DNA from 3 places in the Clostridium sp. AN503 genome. Region 2 is predicted to be linked to each of the others. Evidence: a T-box and tRNA genes for the amino acid it is inferred to sense, from the RefSeq annotation. Region 2 holds a T-box; the other regions hold tRNA genes.
What was found. A T-box is a leader RNA that pairs with one kind of tRNA and senses whether it is charged. The one in region 2 lies ahead of AB1I67_RS17040 (valine--tRNA ligase), so its partner is inferred to be a tRNA-Val.
Positions count from the first base shown of each region.

Region 1: it encodes a tRNA-Val, which carries the amino acid that the T-box ahead of AB1I67_RS17040 (valine--tRNA ligase) is inferred to sense. The anticodon was not compared.
Region 3: it encodes a tRNA-Val, which carries the amino acid that the T-box ahead of AB1I67_RS17040 (valine--tRNA ligase) is inferred to sense. The anticodon was not compared.

Region 1 is NZ_JBFDTP010000002.1:991,074-997,527, forward strand. Features, by position in the region: gene AB1I67_RS11825 (FGGY-family carbohydrate kinase) at 119-1,624, shown strand; gene AB1I67_RS11830 (gluconate 5-dehydrogenase) at 2,215-3,018, shown strand; gene AB1I67_RS11835 (GntR family transcriptional regulator) at 3,063-3,740, shown strand; tRNA gene AB1I67_RS11840 (tRNA-Val) at 3,888-3,960, shown strand; tRNA gene AB1I67_RS11845 (tRNA-Ala) at 4,011-4,083, shown strand; gene AB1I67_RS11850 (rhodanese-like domain-containing protein) at 4,426-4,854, shown strand; gene AB1I67_RS11855 (Rrf2 family transcriptional regulator) at 4,851-5,294, shown strand; gene AB1I67_RS11860 (thioredoxin domain-containing protein) at 5,328-5,648, shown strand; tRNA gene AB1I67_RS11865 (tRNA-Pro) at 5,747-5,820, opposite strand; gene AB1I67_RS11870 (HAD family hydrolase) at 5,934-6,454, shown strand, end outside.
Region 2 is NZ_JBFDTP010000002.1:2,094,147-2,100,600, reverse strand. Features, by position in the region: gene AB1I67_RS17055 (DUF5717 family protein) at 1-668, shown strand, start outside; gene AB1I67_RS17050 (DUF5716 family protein) at 700-1,923, shown strand; gene AB1I67_RS17045 (tetratricopeptide repeat protein) at 1,920-2,732, shown strand; T-box leader at 2,793-3,041, shown strand; gene AB1I67_RS17040 (valine--tRNA ligase) at 3,142-5,796, shown strand; gene AB1I67_RS17035 (folylpolyglutamate synthase/dihydrofolate synthase family protein) at 5,823-6,454, shown strand, end outside.
Region 3 is NZ_JBFDTP010000001.1:420,265-426,718, reverse strand. Features, by position in the region: gene AB1I67_RS01785 (N-acetylmuramoyl-L-alanine amidase) at 1-530, shown strand, start outside; gene AB1I67_RS01780 (hypothetical protein) at 760-903, opposite strand; gene AB1I67_RS01775 (superoxide dismutase family protein) at 1,088-1,588, opposite strand; gene AB1I67_RS01770 (hypothetical protein) at 1,691-1,867, opposite strand; gene AB1I67_RS01765 (isopeptide-forming domain-containing fimbrial protein) at 2,110-2,490, opposite strand; gene AB1I67_RS01760 (Ltp family lipoprotein) at 2,622-3,560, opposite strand; gene AB1I67_RS01755 (zinc ribbon domain-containing protein) at 3,574-4,065, opposite strand; gene AB1I67_RS01750 (DUF6774 domain-containing protein) at 4,304-4,441, opposite strand; tRNA gene AB1I67_RS01745 (tRNA-Val) at 4,557-4,629, opposite strand; tRNA gene AB1I67_RS01740 (tRNA-Gly) at 4,830-4,900, opposite strand; gene AB1I67_RS01735 (hydrolase) at 5,088-5,696, shown strand; gene AB1I67_RS01730 (hypothetical protein) at 5,766-5,891, shown strand; gene AB1I67_RS01725 (FeoA family protein) at 6,010-6,237, opposite strand; gene AB1I67_RS01720 (ABC-F family ATP-binding cassette domain-containing protein) at 6,410-6,454, shown strand, end outside.

The DNA.
Region 1 (6,454 bases), 1.1 Mb from region 2:
TAGAAGGCTTTTAAATGAGCTGTTGGAACTTGGAAATATGTTTTTTGTTTACAAACTGCCCTCTGCGTACTATGATGGAAATCATACAGGAGTACATCATACATAAGGAGGTGGAGCCTTGAACTATTTGATGGGGATAGATAACGGAGGGACATTTTCAAAAGCGGCTATATTTGACACAGAAGGAAGTCAGATCGCGGTGGCAAGCCTTCCCACCCGGGTACTGACGCCGAAGTCCGGCTATACGGAGCGGGATATGGAGGAGCTGTGGCAGACCAATGCGCAGGTGATCCGGGCGGTGCTGGAAAAAAGCGGGATCCGGCCGTCTGATATAGCGGGCGTCTCTTTGTCCGGACATGGCAAGGGGCTGTATGTGGTGGATACACAGGGAAACCCTGTCTGCAGCGGTATCTTGTCTACCGATACCAGGGCATGGGAATACCCTGTGCGGTGGAGGCGGGAAGGCGTGCTGGACAAGGTGTTTGAGAAAACCTGCCAGACAGTGCTGGCGTGCCAGCCGGTCAGTCTGCTTGCGTGGATGAAGGATCATGTACCGGAGGCATATGACCGGATCGGCACGGTATTTTCTGTGAAGGACTATGTGCGATACCGCCTGACGGGAGTGAGGAACGGGGAATACACGGATTTTTCGGGCGGAAATCTGATCAATATGAAGACTGGCACATACGACCGGGAGCTGATGGAGCTGTTCGGGATCGGTGGGATCTATGACAGGCTGCCGCCTTTAAAGGAATCCGCGGAGATCTGCGGCGGTGTGACAAGAGAGAGCGGCCGTCTGACCGGACTTTTAGAGGGAACGCCTGTGGCAGCAGGTATGTTTGATGTGAATGCCTGCGGGATTGCATCCGGGCTTGTATCAGAAAAGGATCTGTGCATGATCGCCGGAACCTGGAGCATCAATGAATTCCTGGCACGGTCTCCTATTGTGGACGGCAGTGTATCTTTGAATTCCATGTTCTGTATCCCGGGATATTATCTCATTGAGGAGAGCAGTCCAACTTCAGCCGGCAATCTGGAATGGTTTATCCGGACTCAGATGCCGATGGAACAGGAAACCTGGGGCCGGGCCGGTCTTTATGAGCGGATCAACCGGATGGTTTCTGAGATCCGGCCAGAGGAAAGTAACCTGATCTTCCTGCCGTTTTTAAACGGTTCCAATGAGGACCCGCAGGCGAGGGGGACATTTGTCGGATTGACGGGATATCATGACCGCAGGCATATGCTGAGAGCCATTTATGAGGGCGTGGTGTTTTCCCACATGACTCATGTAAGACGGCTTTTACGGAACCGGGAGAGGCCGGAGAGCATCCGCCTTTCGGGCGGCGCTGCCAATTCGGAAGTCTGGGTACAGATATTTGCAGACGCACTCCAGATCCCGGTTGATGTGGTGGAAGGGAAAGAGCTGGGGGCTCAGGGTGCTGCTATGGCAGCAGGGATCGGCGCAGGGATCTATGCAGACTATCAGGAGGCGGCAGCCAGGACTGTCCGGATCACAAAGACGGTTGTCCCCAGGCCGGAATCGGGAGCGGTCTACGAAAAAAAATACCAGGCTTACCGGCTGGTCAACGACGCTATGGCCGGTATATGGAGCAAATTAAAGTAAATAATCTGATAATTTCAGATAATATAAAAAATATATACATAAAAAGCAAATTATTTTAAAATAAATTTCAAATAATTAAAAAATAGCTTGACAAATAGGATGGTATCAGTTATTATAGAACTACAAAGATAAGAACTTTCTTATCCGAGCAAAGCAAAGAAACAGGAGATTGATTCAAGAAACAAAATCCTGCGGAGCTTGAAAGCAACAAAAAGGGTTAGGCAGAAAACCTCAACTTGAATAGGTTTCGAACAGAAGATCAATCAAAAGTAAAAAATTATCGAAAGATAAGAAAACGAAATTGAGTTGATAAGAAGTGAAAAACCGAAAGAAAATGCCAGGAGAGAGTCTTTATATGATAGTCGCAGGAGGCTATAGATAAAGGCTCTTTCTTTTTGTGTTTGTTTCTTTTTATGATTCCCCTCGTGAAAACTGGGCTTTCTCTGATATGTACAAAAATAAAAAGCGATCTTTGTTTAAACTGCCACTTGCAAACCGGTCAAAGATATGATATTGTATACCTATAAATAAATTGTATACAATTAAATAAGATTGTATACTAAAATTAAACAGAAAAAGGAGAATGGAACATGGACTACATCAAGAATTATTCCCTGGAAGGCAAAGTTGCGCTGATCACCGGAGCATCTTACGGTATTGGTTTTGCTATCGCGCAGGCTATGGCAGGTGCAGGCGCTACCATCGTTTTCAATGATATCAAGCAGGAGCTGGTTGATAAGGGGATCGCAGCTTACGAGGCAGAGGGCATCAAAGCACACGGCTATGTATGCGACGTTACCGACGAGGATGCGGTGAACGCCATGGTAGCGAAGATTGAGGCTGAAGTGGGCGTTGTAGACATCCTGGTCAACAATGCAGGCATCATCAAGAGGATCCCGATGATCGAGATGGCAGCCAAAGATTTCCGTCAGGTTATCGATGTGGACTTGAATGCTCCGTTCATCGTATCCAAGGCAGTGATCCCGGCTATGATCAAGAAGGGCGGCGGAAAGATCATCAACATCTGTTCCATGATGTCCGAGTTTGGCCGCGAGACCGTTTCTGCATACGCAGCAGCGAAGGGCGGATTGAAGATGCTGACCAGGAACATTGCTTCCGAGTACGGCGAGTACAACATCCAGTGCAACGGCATTGGGCCTGGTTATATTGCAACACCTCAGACCGCGCCTCTGCGTGAGAAACAGGCAGACGGCTCCAGGCATCCGTTTGACCAGTTTATCGTATCCAAAACTCCTGCAGGCCGCTGGGGTGAGGCTTCCGATCTGGGCGGACCCGCAGTATTCCTTGCATCCGAAGCTTCTGATTTTGTGAACGGCCAGATCCTGTATGTAGACGGCGGTATTAAGGCATATATCGGAAAACAGCCGTCTTAAGACTGATGTTTTAAAGAAACTGCCGAAAGGCACAGGGGGAAAGCATGAGCGAGAAGTGCTACAAGAACCGTGGAGATTATGTATTTGACACGCTGAAGCGGGATATTCTGGACCTGGAACTGAAGCCGGGACAGGCGATCAGTGAAAATGAGATCTGCGCCCGCTTTGATGTATCCAGGACGCCGGTCAGGGAGGCTCTCAGGAGGCTCCAGGAACAGGGATTTGTCAATACGGTCCCGTATTCCGGCACCTATGTGACTCTCTTGAATCTGGATGATATCCGGCAGATGATCTATATGCGGGTTGCAGTAGAACTGATGGTCATGCGGGATTTTATGGAGACCCAGACGCCACTACTTTTGGAAGAGATCCGCCATCAGATCCGCTGTCAGGAGCTTTTGATCCGGGAGCCGGATTTTGAACCGGAGCAGTTCTACCGTATGGATGCACAGATGCACACCATCTGGTTTGCCGCCACAGGCAGAGAGAAGCTTTGGGATTTTATCCAGGCCCAGCAGCTCCATTACACACGGTTCCGAATGCTGGACTTTGTGACAGAGACGGATTTCACGCGCATCATCAAGGAACATGCCCATTTGCTGGAGCTTTTGGAGCAGAAGGACGAGAAGGGGCTTGAGGCTGCGCTTAAGGAACATCTCTATATCAGCATGACCCGCATGAAATATGCTATTGAGGTTGAATATAAGGATTACTTTGAGTAAGAGCGTGATACCCGCTGTGGATTCAATCCACGGCGGGTGTTTCGGTCAAGAAGATGAGCCGTATGGACTGTTATGAATTTACAGGAATTTTATCAATATTTTGAAAAAAGGGTTGCAAAATCTGCCATAAGTGCTAAAATAAGTTACGGAGGCATAGCTCAGCTGGGAGAGCACATGCATCACACGCATGGGGTTGCAGGTTCGAGCCCTGTTGTCTCCACTGTTTTTCCTGTGTGATACCCAGTGTCGGGTATCACACAGCTATGTTAAGGGGACGTGGCTCAGCTGGGAGAGCGTTGCGTTCGCAACGCAAAGGTCGCGGGTTCGAATCCCGTCGTCTCCACTATTTCGCCAGTTCCGGGAGGAGTGCAGGGAAGTTCCCTGTATCGGAGGTGTCCGGTCTCACACATTGAATATCCCGCGAACACGCTCCGGCTGGTGGAACACAAAGCGAAAGTATCAAAACCGGATAAGTCCAAAAGAGGATAAGCTCCGGGCGTATGGTCTTGAACCTGTAGAGGTTCAGGGCTTTTTGTTTTTTCTAATAAAAAATGAAAAAATCCAAAAAGAGCTTGACAGATTGAACTGTTACTGATATCATATCAGTATGAACTGAGAGAAAAAAAGTAACAGTTTGGGCCGGCCCATAAGAGGGCAGGTAAACAGGATGATAAGGAGGTATTTTATGAACCGGTATATAGCAATCGGGCTTTCGGTGGCTGCAGCGCTCCTGCTGGCTGCCTGTACCCGGTCCCATAAAGGAACGGCAGCCGCAGCTCCAGAAGAGTCAGGCAGTGCCTATCACAAGATAACGGCTGAAGAAGCAAAGGAGATGATGGATTCAGGAGATGTGACGGTCGTGGATGTACGCAGGGCAGAGGAATATGAGCAGGCACACATTCCGGGAGCGGTCCTGGTACCCAATGAGTCGATCGGTGAGGAGCAGCCGGAGGAATTGCCGGACAAGGATGCGGCGATTCTGGTGCACTGCCGTACCGGGGTCCGCAGCAAGCAGGCATCAGACAAGCTGGTGAAGATGGGATATACTAATATTTATGATTTTGGCGGCATTGTGGACTGGCCGTATGAGACAGAAGGTGGTGAAGCAAATTGAACAGCGATTTTATCGTAGGACTCCATGCGCTGGTGTACCTGCACCATAAGGGGACGACCCAGCGCAGTGAGGAACTGGCGGACAATATCTGCACGAATCCCGGCCGGGTACGGCGGGTCATGGCACAGCTTAAAAAGGCGGGATTGGTGGAGACGAGGGAAGGACGTTTTTCAGGCGGATATTCCTATGAGATGGGACGCACGATCACGCTGGGGGAGATCAGCAGGGCTCTGGACACCAAATTTGCCGATGCAGGCTGGCGGAGCGGAGACCCGGATAAGAATTGCCGTGTAGCCTGCGGTATGAGCGGTTATATAGATGGGCTTTATGAAGAGATGAACCACCGCTGCAATGATTACCTGGACACTATTACAGTGACAGATGTGGAACAGGAGCTTTTCAAGGACAAAGAGGGAATGCATGCAGCAGGAAATGCTTAAACTATTCTGGAAGGATTGAAAGGAGATCATAACATGATTGATGTAACAGGCAAGAACTTTAAAGAGGAAGTATTAGATTCGGCAGTTCCGGTAGTGATTGATTTTAAGGCGCCCTGGTGCGGCTATTGCCGCCGTCTGGAGCCGACTGTGGTAAAAATGGGGCAGGAGTTTGAAGGTAAGATCAAGGTGGTTGGGCTTGATATCGATGCAGATCCGGAGCTGGCAGAGCAGTTTCAGGTGATGACGATCCCAACGCTGATCCTGTTCCGGGATGGCAGGGAAGTCAGCAGCGTAGTAAATCCAGCGAACCGGGATGCCATTGAAGGCTGGCTGAAGGAGCACGGCGCCCTGTAAGGACTGGAATTATAAATGAAATACATTAGTATAAAATAAAACACGGGAAATCCATAACAGATGTCAGGATTTCCCGTGTTTTATTGACCTTGCAGTAATCGGGGCAACAGGATTTGAACCTGCGACCTCTCGGCCCCCAGCCGAGCGCGCTACCAAGCTACGCCATACCCCGATGTTCGGCAACCAGCTTATTATAGCAGATAATTTCCATTTTGAAAAGAGGTTTACAGCAGGTTTTTTATTTGTTATCATTATCTTTAGGATAAATGAGAGGAATTTTGAGAAATGAAGGGAATTATCAGTTTTGATATGGATATGACGCTTCTGGATCATTCAGCTTCCAGGATACCGGACAGTGCATATCGGGCTATCGACCGGCTGCGGGAGCAGTATTACATTGCCATCGCTACCGGCCGGGATTTAGACAGCAAGTTCAGCGCCGGGCTGAGGGAACTGGTGGAGCCGGATGCGGTGATCCATTTAAACGGTACCAAGGTGACGGTGGGGGATCAGATGATTTATCACCACACCATGAATAAGGATCTGGTAAGACGGATTCTGGAATTTGCCGAGGGAAGGAATTTTGCCGTGGGGCTAACTGCCGGGACGGAGGACTATTATATGAACCCGGAGGTGGTGAGAGAGCAGGATATCCGGCGCTGGGGGGAGACGGGACGTGTCTTTAAGGACCCCTGGAAGCTGCTTGACATGGAGGTGCGGACCCTGGTCTATCTCGGCAGGGAGCAGGGGGCAAAGCAGGTGGAGGCGGAGTTTCCGGAGCTGAAGCTGCCCATGTTTTCCAGCGG
Region 2 (6,454 bases):
AGGCGTATTTTACCATGAAGTCTGCTGATTATTTCCTGCGCGGGAAGGATACCGGCGACCGGGTATTTGCCTACCTGGAGGGCGCCGTCCACGGTACGGAGGATAAAAGCAGGATCCCGACGATCTATCTGCTGGCGCTCACACTGTATTACTCTACCTTGAAAACCCTGGACGAGGAGCGAAAAGCATTGTGCAGCAATATGGTAGACCTGCTTCTGGAGGAAGGGCGCGTGTTTGCCTATTTTCACGATCTGGGCCGGCTGATCGAGATGCCGGATTCGATCATGGATAAGGTGACGGTGGAGTACCGGGCGGCAAGGGATTCTAAGCCGGAGCTTCAGGTCCGGGTCCTGCCGGAGGACGAGGAATACTACTTCGAGGAACTTAAAAAGGTCTATCCGGGGATTTTCGTGCGTCAGAAGGTGCTGTTTGAGGGTGAGATCTTAGAGTACCGCATTTATGAGATCAGTGGGGAGAAGCGGGTCCTGGTGAAAGAGAGCAGCATTTCCTGCGACACGCAAAAGAGCGGAAGCGACGGGAGCCGGTTTGCCGCATTGAATGAGATGGGACTTTGCCTGTCGCTGAAAGAAGAGCAGGCACTGAAAGAAAAATTACAGAAATACTTGACTGACAACGCTGTGATGGAAGAATTGTTCGGACTGATGTAGCGTGGCAGCTTGCGTTAGATAAGGGGTTTTTATGGATGGACTTGTTGTCGGCATAGATTTGTGCGACGAGTATACACAGATTAACTGTGCGGAGGAAGAAAAAACATGGATGATCCCCACGGTGATCTGCAAAAATAAAACCGCAGATGAGTGGTATGTGGGCGAGGAGGCTTATGCCCATACCTTAACGGGCGATGGGATCATTGTGGACAAGCTGGTGAAGCTGGTCTTAAAAGAAGGGACCGCCACGCTGGGAGATATCAGGTATGAGGGGAAAACGCTGTTAAAACTGTTTTTGGAGCGTGCCCTTGAGATGCCGCAGCAGCAGTATGGCAAGCTTGCTGTGCGTCAGCTGGTGTTCACGGTGCGCAGGCTGGAGCCGAAGCTGATCGAGGAGTTGTATAACTGTGCAGAGCAGTTGGAGATACCAAGGGAAAGGGTGCATGTGATCAGCCACCCGGAAAGCTTCACCTACTATATCCTGAGCCAGAAAAAGGAGATCTGGAACGGCGCAGTGGGCATGTTTGACTTGTCCGCCGAGAGGCTGCGCTATTATGAGATGAAAGTGCAGCGCGGGATGAAGAAAACCACGGCAGTTGCGGAGTATGAGGATCTGGAGGAGGGGTTTAACCTGGATATCTTAAAGACCCCCTCCGGAGCTAAGCTGGCGGATAAGATCCTCTGTTCCTGTGGGGAACGGATGATGCAGAAAAAGGTGTATTCTTCTGTGTTCCTGACCGGAAAAGGGTTTGAGAGCCGGGACTGGGCAGAGGAGTTTATGAAACTATTGTGTACCAAACGGCGGGTTTATATGGAGCCGTTTGTATTTGCCAAAGGCGCGGCATACTGCGCCCAGGATTGTCTTCAGCCAAAGACATCCTATCCATATACCATGATCTGCGAAGGGCGGCTCAAATCCACGATCTCCATGAATGTGATGCACAAAGGGCAGGAGACTTCCGTTGTGGTCGCTGCGGCAGGAGAGAACTGGTATGAGAAGGCAGCGGTCATTGACGTGATACCGGACAGGCAGGACAGTGTGGATTTTGTAGTGACGCCGCTGGATATAAAGAAACAGAAGCTGGTCTCCATACCCCTGGAGGGATTCCCGAAGCGTCCGGACCGCACGACAAAAGTGCGGATCGAGGTGTCCTTTTTAGATGAGAGGACCATGGATGTGAGGCTGAAGGACAAAGGATTTGGAGAACTGTTCCCGGCTTCGGAAGTACAGATCAGACAAGAGGTTATGCTATGAGTTTATTGCTGTGCAGACAGGAAAATGTAAAACATCCGTACTATGCGGAAAGCCTGGGGATCCATCTCTATTCTTCCCAGGAGCTTTCCTATGTGATCTACCACTATCCGCTGCTGGTGCTGGACGGATTCGTGGGAGACGGTCTGCTGGACTTTCTGAGGGATGAGTTAAACCATGGGTTTCTGGCCCTGAAGCTGGAACGCTGGCTGAAAAGCAACGAGGATCCGGATGAGACATTGATCATGATACTGCAGGAGTGCGATTACTACAACCCTGCGGAGATCAACCGATACCGCCAGAAGCTTGCAGCCATCCGAAAGAAGCATCCGGCTGAATACCGGAAGCTCAAGGCCGACGAGCTGTTTTCCATGCGCCAGTACGGAAGGGCTGTGCGGCTGTACCGGGAGCTTTTGGATTATCCGCAGGATTCCTGTGTGGATGATGCATTTTTGGGGACCGTCTGGAACAACCTGGGCGCCTGCTACGCACGGATGTTCCAGTTTGAAAAAGCGTATGAGGCGTATGAGATGGCTTATTCCAGGAGCAGCCAGCCCCAGGTCCTGGAGCGGCTGTACTGCCTGACGAAGCTGGATGAGCGGCTGAAGCTCAGCGACCGGTTCGGGATCCTGGTCACAGAGGAGATGCGGCAGGCCTGGGACGGGAACATGAAGACAGCCAGGGAGAAGGCGGAGCAGGCCGACAGCCTGCGGCAGTTAGACGAGCTGTTCAAGCGTGACCCGATCAAAAGACAGGCGGGAGAGGCACAGCTTCTGCACAAGTTGAAGCAGGACTATAGAGCGATGGTGTAGAAAAGAAAAATTGGTTTTGGCTTGACAAATGTTGGTTTAAACACTATGATAAGGACTATATAAAAGGCTGGGATAAAGAGGAGTACGGTGAGAGCGCCTGACAGAGAGAACCGTTTATAAGCTGGGAGACGGTTTCGGGCGGCGCGGCGGAAGGTAGCTTTGGAGCCGGGGTTCTGAAGGGTTTGCGAAGGTGTGCATGTTTGATGCGTGTCACCGCTGCAGGCAGGTAGGAATCCACGTTTGATCCGCGTTAAGGATATTTGAGTTAAAAACAAAGGTGGTACCGCGGAAGTTGATTTCGCCCTTTATGCAGGAGAGTTTGGTTCTGTATAAGGGGTCTTTTTTATTTCAAAGGTAAATGGCTGCTTTGGCAGCCGCAGGGAAAATAATGCAGAGGAGAACTAAGATCATGAAAGAACTGGAAAAGACCTACAACCCATCGGCTATTGAGGAGAAGCTCTATCAGAAATGGCTGGACAACAAATATTTTCACGCGGATGCGGAGCGCGGGAAGCGGGAAGGGAAGAAGCCGTTTACGATCGTGATGCCGCCGCCGAATATCACGGGGCAGCTTCATATGGGACATGCGCTGGACAATACCATGCAGGATATCCTGACCCGCTATAAGCGGATGCAGGGGTATGAGGCGCTGTGGCAGCCGGGAACGGACCACGCGGCGATCGCTACGGAGGTCAAGGTTATCGACAAGCTGAAACAGGAGGGGATCGACAAGCATGACCTGGGCAGGGACGGGTTTTTAGAAGCCTGCTGGGACTGGAAGAAGGAGTACGGGACCCGTATCATCAACCAGCTCCATAAGCTGGGGTCCTCAGCCGACTGGGACCGGGAGCGGTTTACTATGGATGCGGGCTGTTCGGACGCAGTTTTAGAGGTGTTTACCAGACTGTATGAGAAAGGCTATATCTATAAGGGTTCCAGGATCATCAACTGGTGCCCGGTATGTCAGACTTCCATCTCTGACGCGGAGGTGGAGCATGAGGAGCAGGACGGTTTCTTCTGGCACATCAATTATCCGATCGTGGGTGAGGAGGGCAGGTTTGTGGAGATTGCAACCACCAGGCCGGAGACTCTGCTGGGGGATACGGCGGTTGCGGTGAACCCGGAGGATGAGCGCTATCAGGATCTGGTTGGCAAGATGTTAGAGCTGCCGCTGACAGGACGCCAGATCCCGGTTGTGGCTGATGCATATGTGGACAAGGAGTTTGGGACCGGCTGCGTGAAAATCACACCGGCTCATGACCCGAACGATTTTGAGGTGGGCAAACGCCATGATCTGCCGGAAATCTGTATTATGAACGACGACGCCACCATCCACTGCCCGGGAAGCAGATACGACGGCATGGAGCGTTACGAGGCGCGCAAGGCTATCGTGGAGGATTTAAAGGCTGAGGGGCTGCTGGTGAAGGTGGTTCCCCATTCCCACAACGTGGGGACCCACGACCGCTGTAAGACCACGGTGGAGCCTATGGTGAAGCCCCAGTGGTTCGTGCGCATGGACGAGATGGCGAAGCCTGCGATCGAGGCAATAAAGACCGGGGAGCTTAAGTTTGTGCCGGAGAGCTTTGGAAAGACCTATCTGCACTGGCTGGAGGGGATCCGTGACTGGTGTATTTCCCGTCAGCTCTGGTGGGGCCACCGGATTCCGGCCTATTACTGCGAAGAGTGCGGTGAGATCACGGTGTCAAAGACCATGCCGGAGAAATGCCCGAAATGCGGCTGCACCCACTTAAAACAGGACGAGGATACCCTGGATACCTGGTTTTCCTCCGCCCTGTGGCCGTTCTCGACTCTGGGCTGGCCTGAGAACACAAAGGAACTGGAATATTTCTATCCGACGGATGTGCTGGTGACCGGCTATGATATCATCTTTTTCTGGGTGATCCGTATGGTGTTCTCAGGGCTTGAGCAGACAGGCAGGACCCCGTTCCACACCGTTCTGATCCACGGTCTGGTGAGGGACAGCCAGGGACGCAAGATGAGCAAGTCCCTGGGCAACGGCATCGATCCGCTGGAGGTGATCGACAAGTACGGCGCGGATGCGCTGCGCATGACCCTGATCACCGGCAATGCTCCGGGCAACGACATGCGGTTCTACTGGGAGCGCGTGGAGGCGAGCCGGAACTTTGCCAATAAGGTATGGAACGCTTCCCGGTTCATCATGATGAATATGGAAAAGGCTCCCGTATGCGAGGTTTCCTTAGACAGCCTGACCATGGCGGACAAATGGATCCTTTCCAAGGTGAATACCCTGGCGAAGGATGTGACGGAGAACCTGGACAAATATGAACTGGGTATCGCGCTTCAGAAGGTGTACGACTTTATCTGGGAGGAGTTCTGTGACTGGTACATCGAGATGGTGAAGCCGAGGCTCTGGAATGAGGAGGATACCACCAGGGCAGCTGCGATCTGGACCCTGCGGACCGTTCTGATCCAGTCCTTAAAGCTTCTGCACCCGTATATGCCGTTTATCACGGAGGAGATCTTCTGCAACCTGCAGGAGAGCGAGGAGTCCATCATGATCTCCGCATGGCCGGAGTACCGGGATGAGTGGAATTTCCGGGATGAGGAGTATGCGGTGGAGACCATCAAGGAAGCGGTACGGGCGATCCGGAATGTGCGCACCTCCATGAACGTTCCGCCGAGCAAAAAGGCGAAGGTCTACGTGGTATCGGAGAAGCAGGAGCTGTTAGACATCTTCGAGCACAGCCGGGTGTTCTTTGCAACCCTGGGTTATGCGGGAGAGGTGTTCCTACAGAAGGATAAGAACGGGATCGCCGACGATGCGGTATCCGTTGTGATCCCCAATGCGTCCATCTACATGCCGTTTGCGGAGCTTGTGGACGTGGCAAAGGAGATCGAGCGTCTGACGAAGGAGAAGGAGCGTTTGAGTAGCGAACTGGCGCGCGTAAACGGGATGCTTAAGAACGAGCGCTTCATCAGCAAGGCTCCGGAGGCGAAGATCAACGAGGAAAAGGAAAAACAGGCGAAATATACCCAGATGATGGAGCAGGTTGAGGCACGTCTGGCCCAGCTTCAGTCATAAGCCGGGACATGCCTGCATATATTGAAATGATAGAAGAACAGGCGCGGGAATATCTTTTGAATATACCGCTGTGGACAAAAAAGAAAAATACCCTGGAAGAAGTTCGGGATTTCCTGGCAGAGCTGGGAGACCCGGAAAAAGATCTAAAGCTGATCCATGTGGCGGGGACCAACGGGAAAGGCTCTGTCTGTGCGGATCTAACGTCCGTGCTGATGGAAGCCGGGTACCGAGTGGGTACCTTCGTTTCTCCGCATCTGGTGGATGTGAAGGAGCGGTTTTTACTGGACGGGAAGCCGGCCGCGGAGGAGGACTTTGAGCGAAGCTTCCGCCAGGTCCTTTCCGTGGTGAAAAAAATGGCAGAGCGCGGGTACTGCCATCCGACTTTTTTTGAATTTGTGTTTTTGATGGCAATGGTGCTGTACGGGGAGGTCAGACCGGATTATGTGATCCTGGAAACGGGGCTTGGCGGCCGTCTGGATACCACCAATGTGATCCGGCGGCCTCTGGCCTGCATCATCACCTCCATCAGCCTGGAGCACACCCAGTATCTGGGAGATACGACCGTTCAAATCGCGGCGGAGAAGGCGGGCATCATAAAGCCTGGCGTACCGGTGATCTATGATGACAACCGGCAGGAGGCGTCCGAAGTCATCCGCGG
Region 3 (6,454 bases), on a different contig from region 2:
CTGCAGCAGTAGAGACTCCGGGACTGATCCTGGAGCATTCATTCCATACCAATGCAGAAATTGTCAGATGGCTTCAGGATGAGTGGAATTTAGAACTGCTTGCCCAGGCGGAAGCAGACACGATCGCACTTTACTATGGGCTTCTGACTCCGGAACATAAGACAGGTTGGGTTGAGGAAGAGGGAGGCTGGCGTTTTTATCTGGACAGTGCGGGAAAATATGTTATCAATGACTGGTATAAGGACGGTGATAAATGGTACTGGTTTGATGGAGCAGGTATGATGATCGCCAATAATTGGAAGACGGGATCAGACGGAAAATGGTATTATCTGACTGACACAGGAGCTATGGCAACAGACCAGTGGGTGGTATGGAAGAAAAAACTGTACAGGGTAACAGAGGATGGCAGTTTGTTCAGTGGGAGTATTTCCCTGGCTACGGATGAGGATGGTGCCCTGGTACCATATTGTGAGGAGCAGGATCCAGAACGGACAGCAGAGCGGAATGCATCAGAGGAAGGAGATGCATGACTGGAAACGTAACTGGCAAATAAAATAATCGGGCAGCAAAACAGCAGGCATTCCGGGTAGGGCCGGAGGGCCTGCTGTTTCAGGGAAAGAGTCTGTAGTAACAGTTCAGGATGGCCCGTCTTCTTGACCGAAAAAGCTGGTCAAGAAGCATCGGATATTTCCCCGCCGTTCTGAACTGTTACGTCTGTTATATGAAATAGAAACTCACATGGGATAATATGTGGGTTCCCTAACAGGTAAGGGGAATGTTGAACTTAATTTTGCGGTACCCTTTCCAGATGATGATTGCCGGAATGCTGATCACCAGTACGATCGTGGAAATGCCGCCGATCAATGCATAAAGTGCCATAACTGCCCAGATGCCGATAGCCATATCAAGTGCCTCCTTGTGCTGTTGCTGATATTGATCTGTTTTTGTTTCGCTTCCTACATTCTATCCGTTCTGCTGTCAAAATGGAAGATGCCGGGAGGCATTTTAACATCATCTGCACAGGTTGTTAACGGCATTTTTATGGCTGGCAGAATTTTATTTATACCGGTTTGATAAAGGGCGATTATTAGGCTTTGCGGATCACTCCGCACGCGATCTTTTCGCCGGAATTACCTGCAGGCTGGGTTGTAAAATCATCACGCTGTGAGTGGATAACGACAGAACGGTCCAGGATATCCTTTACCCGGAAACGTTTGTCATAGAATGCGCCCCAGGCGTAGCCCTGATTGCCCATCAGAGGCAGCAGGTCCCCGGCGTGTTCCGGATGGGGCTGCATGGTTGGATTGTAGTGTTCACCGGTCCTGGTAAAGTTATCGGAGCAGTCACCGTTTTGATGAATGTGCATGGCGTAAAAGCTGGTGGAACCCTGAACGGCACTGTTTGGCAGCCCAAAGACTTCTGCCTCCACCAGGATACCTCCATAAGGAGTATCATAGAATTTAACAAGTCCGCTTATCTGTGGGTATGCGTGACCTCCCCGGACCCATGCGGTCGCCTGAGGACGGTTATCTTCAAGCAGCTGCACGAAAGCGAGCCGTGGAGTTGGAGATTGGTAAGGTTGCTGCATCATTGTTGAGATCCTTTGGATGGATTTGTTTATAGAATATGCGTGGATGCGCCGGCCTGGAACCATGAAAAAAGCCCTCGTTCGAGAGCTTTTTAAAGGTATTTAGCGAAACATATTTTCCACGTAGCTGCGCATCTCCTCATGGGAGTGTATCTCTCTCGCTCCATTGACGATGGAGTTCTGTTCCGGTTTGGACAGCTTCGCAAACTGGTTCAGCGTATCGGAGTGCAGTGCCAGCTCCATGGTAAAGCCAATTGGAAGTTCCTCATTATCTATCATGTCATCACCTCTGTAATAGGATGTTCCGCAGAGCTGAAGTTTATACGGACAGAATCTGAATTTAAAAATATAGAACAAATGCGCCGGTTGTCACCTGGTTACTGTAAATTTTTTTGTCTGCCCAGATAACAGAACAATGGCTTGTAAATATGAACAGGCAGGCTGTAAAATACAGCACCTGATATTTATGACTGCAGCCAGGGCATTCATGATCAAAATGCTTATGAGTACAGCAGTGATAATCAGGTGGAACCGCCCACAACTTTGACTTGAAACTGCAGGGTGGCAGTGCCAAGTGCAGCGATCGTTGGTATGGTGTAGGTTATTGTATTACTGGTGACAGTCGGTGTCGCTGCTGTTCCGTTAAGCGTGAAAGAACCTGTGGTAAATGTAGAACCAGCAGGAAGGGTATCGGTAAATGGTATATTGCTTATAGGATTTAACGCCGGATTGGTGATTGTCACCGTGTAGGTCAGGCTGTCGCCAAGGCTGGCTGTGAGCTTGTCAACCGCCTTTAAAAGCGTAGGTGCAAGAAGCAGGACAGTGGAAACACTGTTACTGTTTAGGGTATTGCCCCCATAGGTTACACTGGCTGTATTGTCCAGTTTATTGATGATTGCCATAATTGCTCCAATATATAAGTTTTAATATATCTTATGCCGGTCTTGTACAAATTGTTATACAGACAAAAAGAGGCATGTTTCCATGCCCCCCTTAGTTCTGTATGTAACATTTATAAAATCTCAGTTGGATGTTACTCGAGATTTGCAATGGCAAAGTCTGCTTCAGCTTTTGTGAACTTTTCACCGTACTCGGAGGTGAGCTGGTCGTGAATGGCAGAAGGAGACATGTTCATTGATTCCTGATAAACTTTTGCTTTTGCCAGAGCATTTGCATTCCAGTCTGCGGTTAAATGATCAATAGCATATTGTGCCTCGTCTTTGGTAAATTGTTCGCCGTATTCAGAGACCAACTGATCATAGATGGCAGCTTTGGACATAAACATGGTATCACTGTAAGTTTTTGCTTTTGCCAGTGCGTTTGCGTTCCAGTCTGCGGTCAAATGCTCCATTGCATACTCAGCAGCCTCGGGAGAGAATTTTTCTCCATATTCGGAGGTGAGCTGGTTGTAAACAGCAGCTTTGGACATGGACATGATGTCACTGTAAAGATTGGCTTTTGCTAATGCTGATTGATATTCCGTTGGAATCTTTTCAGCCTCAGTACTGGTTTCAGCTGTAGTTGTTTCAGCAGCGGTGGCCTCTTCTTTAGACTCGCTTTGGCCGGCAGTGGCAGGAGCAGTCTCTGCTTTTGTTATCTCTGCGGCCTTTACTGTTTCTGCCAGCTGGGTGTCCTGTGGGACAGCGGAAAGGTTGCCATAGATACCAATTATAAAACAAAACACAAAGAAAATAGTTATTATGATTCGGACAGGTTTGTTGAACTTTTTATATTTCCACATGAGGAATAATCCAACGGGAAAACAGCAGCATAGCATCATTAATAAAATAAACCAGGTCTGCGAGTAAAATGGTTCTTTGACTGGTGCAGCCACTGATGCCGTATTTATTTCTACACCATTCAGGAGAGTGGCGCTTTTTTGCGGTTCTACGATAACTTCCGGTTCTGCGGGTTCCCCGCAATTCGGACAAAACTTTCCTTCATACTCTTTGCCGCATTTTCGACAGAACATTATGAATCCCCCTTTATGCTTTAAACTTTTTTCCACACTTTAAACAAGTGACCAGTACCTTTTTTGCCCCTAAGTTTCCGGCAACCAGTCCGATTGGCCCGACGAGAGCCGCACCAACAACAGCTTTTCCAATCCCAAATCCCTTTTTGTTTCCGGCAAGTGAGGTGGAACCGCACCGGGGACATCTGGCCATGGAATCATACTGCATTTTTTGAATCTGTAACTGTTCCTGCTGTGCTTTCAGAGTCATGGCCTGCATTTGCATCTGTGCCTGCTGCAGCTGCAGATCATTCCTTTTTTTGACTTCAGCAATGGCTGTTTCTGACAGTGGAGACCGGCAGTTTGTACAAAAGTTTGCATCTGCAGAAACAACTGCTCCGCATTGCGGGCATCGGAGGCCATCCATTAGATCAGAAGAATCATTTGGTTCTGGAATCCGTTTCCCGCAGAAAGAGCAGAAAATACTGTCGTCAGCTATGGCAGCATTGCAATGAGGACATAGCATACTCACATCCCTCCCTTTTTGTCTGATAGAATAATAAGAGGCTATGACAGCAGAAAAATCGAAAATTCAGATATCACAATCTGTCGCCCTTATAAATCTGATTATACACAATTTACAAACAAAAGGGAATGGTAATTTTAAATTTAGTATTGTAACCTTTAGTGTAATAATAGTGCATAGATTCAGAAGATTTAAAGATAAAAATGAGATAAGCAGAGAATACATCTGTCATGGTGTTTTATAGATCCGAATCTTTTGCGGAGCACAAAGCCTGGTGCGCAGCAATCGTTGTCAGGGTATCGCCTAACTGCATAAAAATAGAACTGATCAGAGCGATTTCCTCTGTCGATTTGTCCTCTGCGATACAACATGCCATAGCGGATATAAGCGCAGCAAATTCACATGATTTCATAATATCACCTCAAAATCAGTGTATGCTGCAGCGAAATGATCAAGAACAGTACATCTGCTTAGAATTTTTATACAAAAAATGGAGACAACAGGACTCGAACCTGCGACCCTCTACACGTCAAGCAGATGCTCTCCCAGCTGAGCTATGTCTCCATGAGATGATTATAAACGATATCGTGGAATTTGGCAAGAAAATGATGAAATCATATTTACCATATTTATCAATCCAAACCTGCATTCATGTGACGGAACCGGAGAATTGCGGCGCTGTGGAAAAATAGTACCGTTTTAGTAGCATCTGAATAATAAAAAAGCCAGAAACAACGCTATATCGTGCTTCTGGCTTTTATAAGAGCAGATGACGGGAATCGAACCCGCCTCCCCAGCTTGGGAAGCTGGTGTTCTACCGATGAACTACATCTGCGAATGTCATTTCGACGAGGTTTATTATACCTCATAACCACAAAATTGTAAAGCTGAAAATATCAAATGCCGCAACTTTGGTCTGGAATGTTGTGCATGAACCTCTTGCATGCCTGCGTCAAAATGGTATAATAGGATAAAAGTGACGGACTGGCATAACAGTCTGTATACAGGAGGTTAAAAAGATAATGGAAAGCCGGATTACAAGAGAAGAGGCATTAAAGCTTTTGAGAGAATATAACCAGGAGCCGTTCCACATTCTCCACGCATTGACCGTAGAGGGCGCCATGCGCTGGTTTGCAAGAGAGCTGGGATATGCGGAGGATGAAGATTACTGGGGGATTACCGGTCTCCTGCACGATATTGATTTTGAACAGTATCCTGATGAGCACTGCGTCAAGGCGCCGGAGCTTTTAGCCGCAGGCGGGGTGGGGGAGGACATGATCCACTCGGTCTGCTCTCACGGTTATGGACTTTGCTGTGATGTGGAACCGGAGCACCAGATGGAGAAAGTGCTGTTTGCATCGGACGAGCTGACCGGCCTGATCGGAGCGGCGGCGAAGATGCGCCCGTCGAAGAGCTGTAAGGATATGGAGGTTTCCAGCTTAAAAAAGAAGTTTAAAGATAAAAGGTTTGCCGCGGGGTGCTCCAGGGATGTGATCCGCCAAGGCGCTGAGCGCCTTGGGTGGGAACTGGATGAGCTGTTCGCAAAGACCCTGGAAGCTATGCGGTCCTGTGAGGATTCGGTAAATGCAGAGATGTCCTTGCTATTTCCGGCAGGAGAGAATATAATATGAGAATAATGACATGCTGATAGACAGGAAGACGGGAATGCGATATTCCGTTTCAGCGACAGGAGGCAGAATATGGAGATTATGATGGTAGGCGGGCTGGGCCTGATCATTTTATTCGTGGTGGTTGTGGTAGTTTCCACCGTAGTTGGTACAGTTGGTTCCGGTATCATTGATGATGAGGAAGCAGAAGATGATTGAGCCGCTGGAATTGGAAGCGGGGCAGAAATGTAATTGTATAAAGAAGCGGGCAGTGGCAGTAGTCACGGCCCGCTTCTTTTCCGACAGTCAGGTCAGAACTAATCAGAATATAACATATCTATAACTCCACAAAAATCTCATTTGCATTTTCCTGGCGAAGCGCGATGACGGCGCCCTGTACCAGATAGGCGCTCATACCTCCGCGATGGGGCTTCAGCACGCAGGATAAGAATTCATCCGGGGCAAAGCCCAGATCTGTGAGACGCTGTTTCATGTGGGTTTCGCTGGCAACCCAGACGACGCGGCACCGTTCGCCGGGTTTTATATGACTTAATGGAATGACCATAAAATTCACTTCTCAAAAAACACGTTGTTACCAGTTTATGCAGGATATAACAAAGTGTGCGTGGCCGTTCGGCCAATCGAGGGCGTAAAAGCCAAAAGCGCTTGCCAGAAGCAGTTTTCTCATGTAGAATAAGGACGGATAAAGCATCGTTTGACAAAAGGAGTAAAGACAAATGAGCATATTGAATGTTGAACATTTAAGCCATGGATTTGGGGAC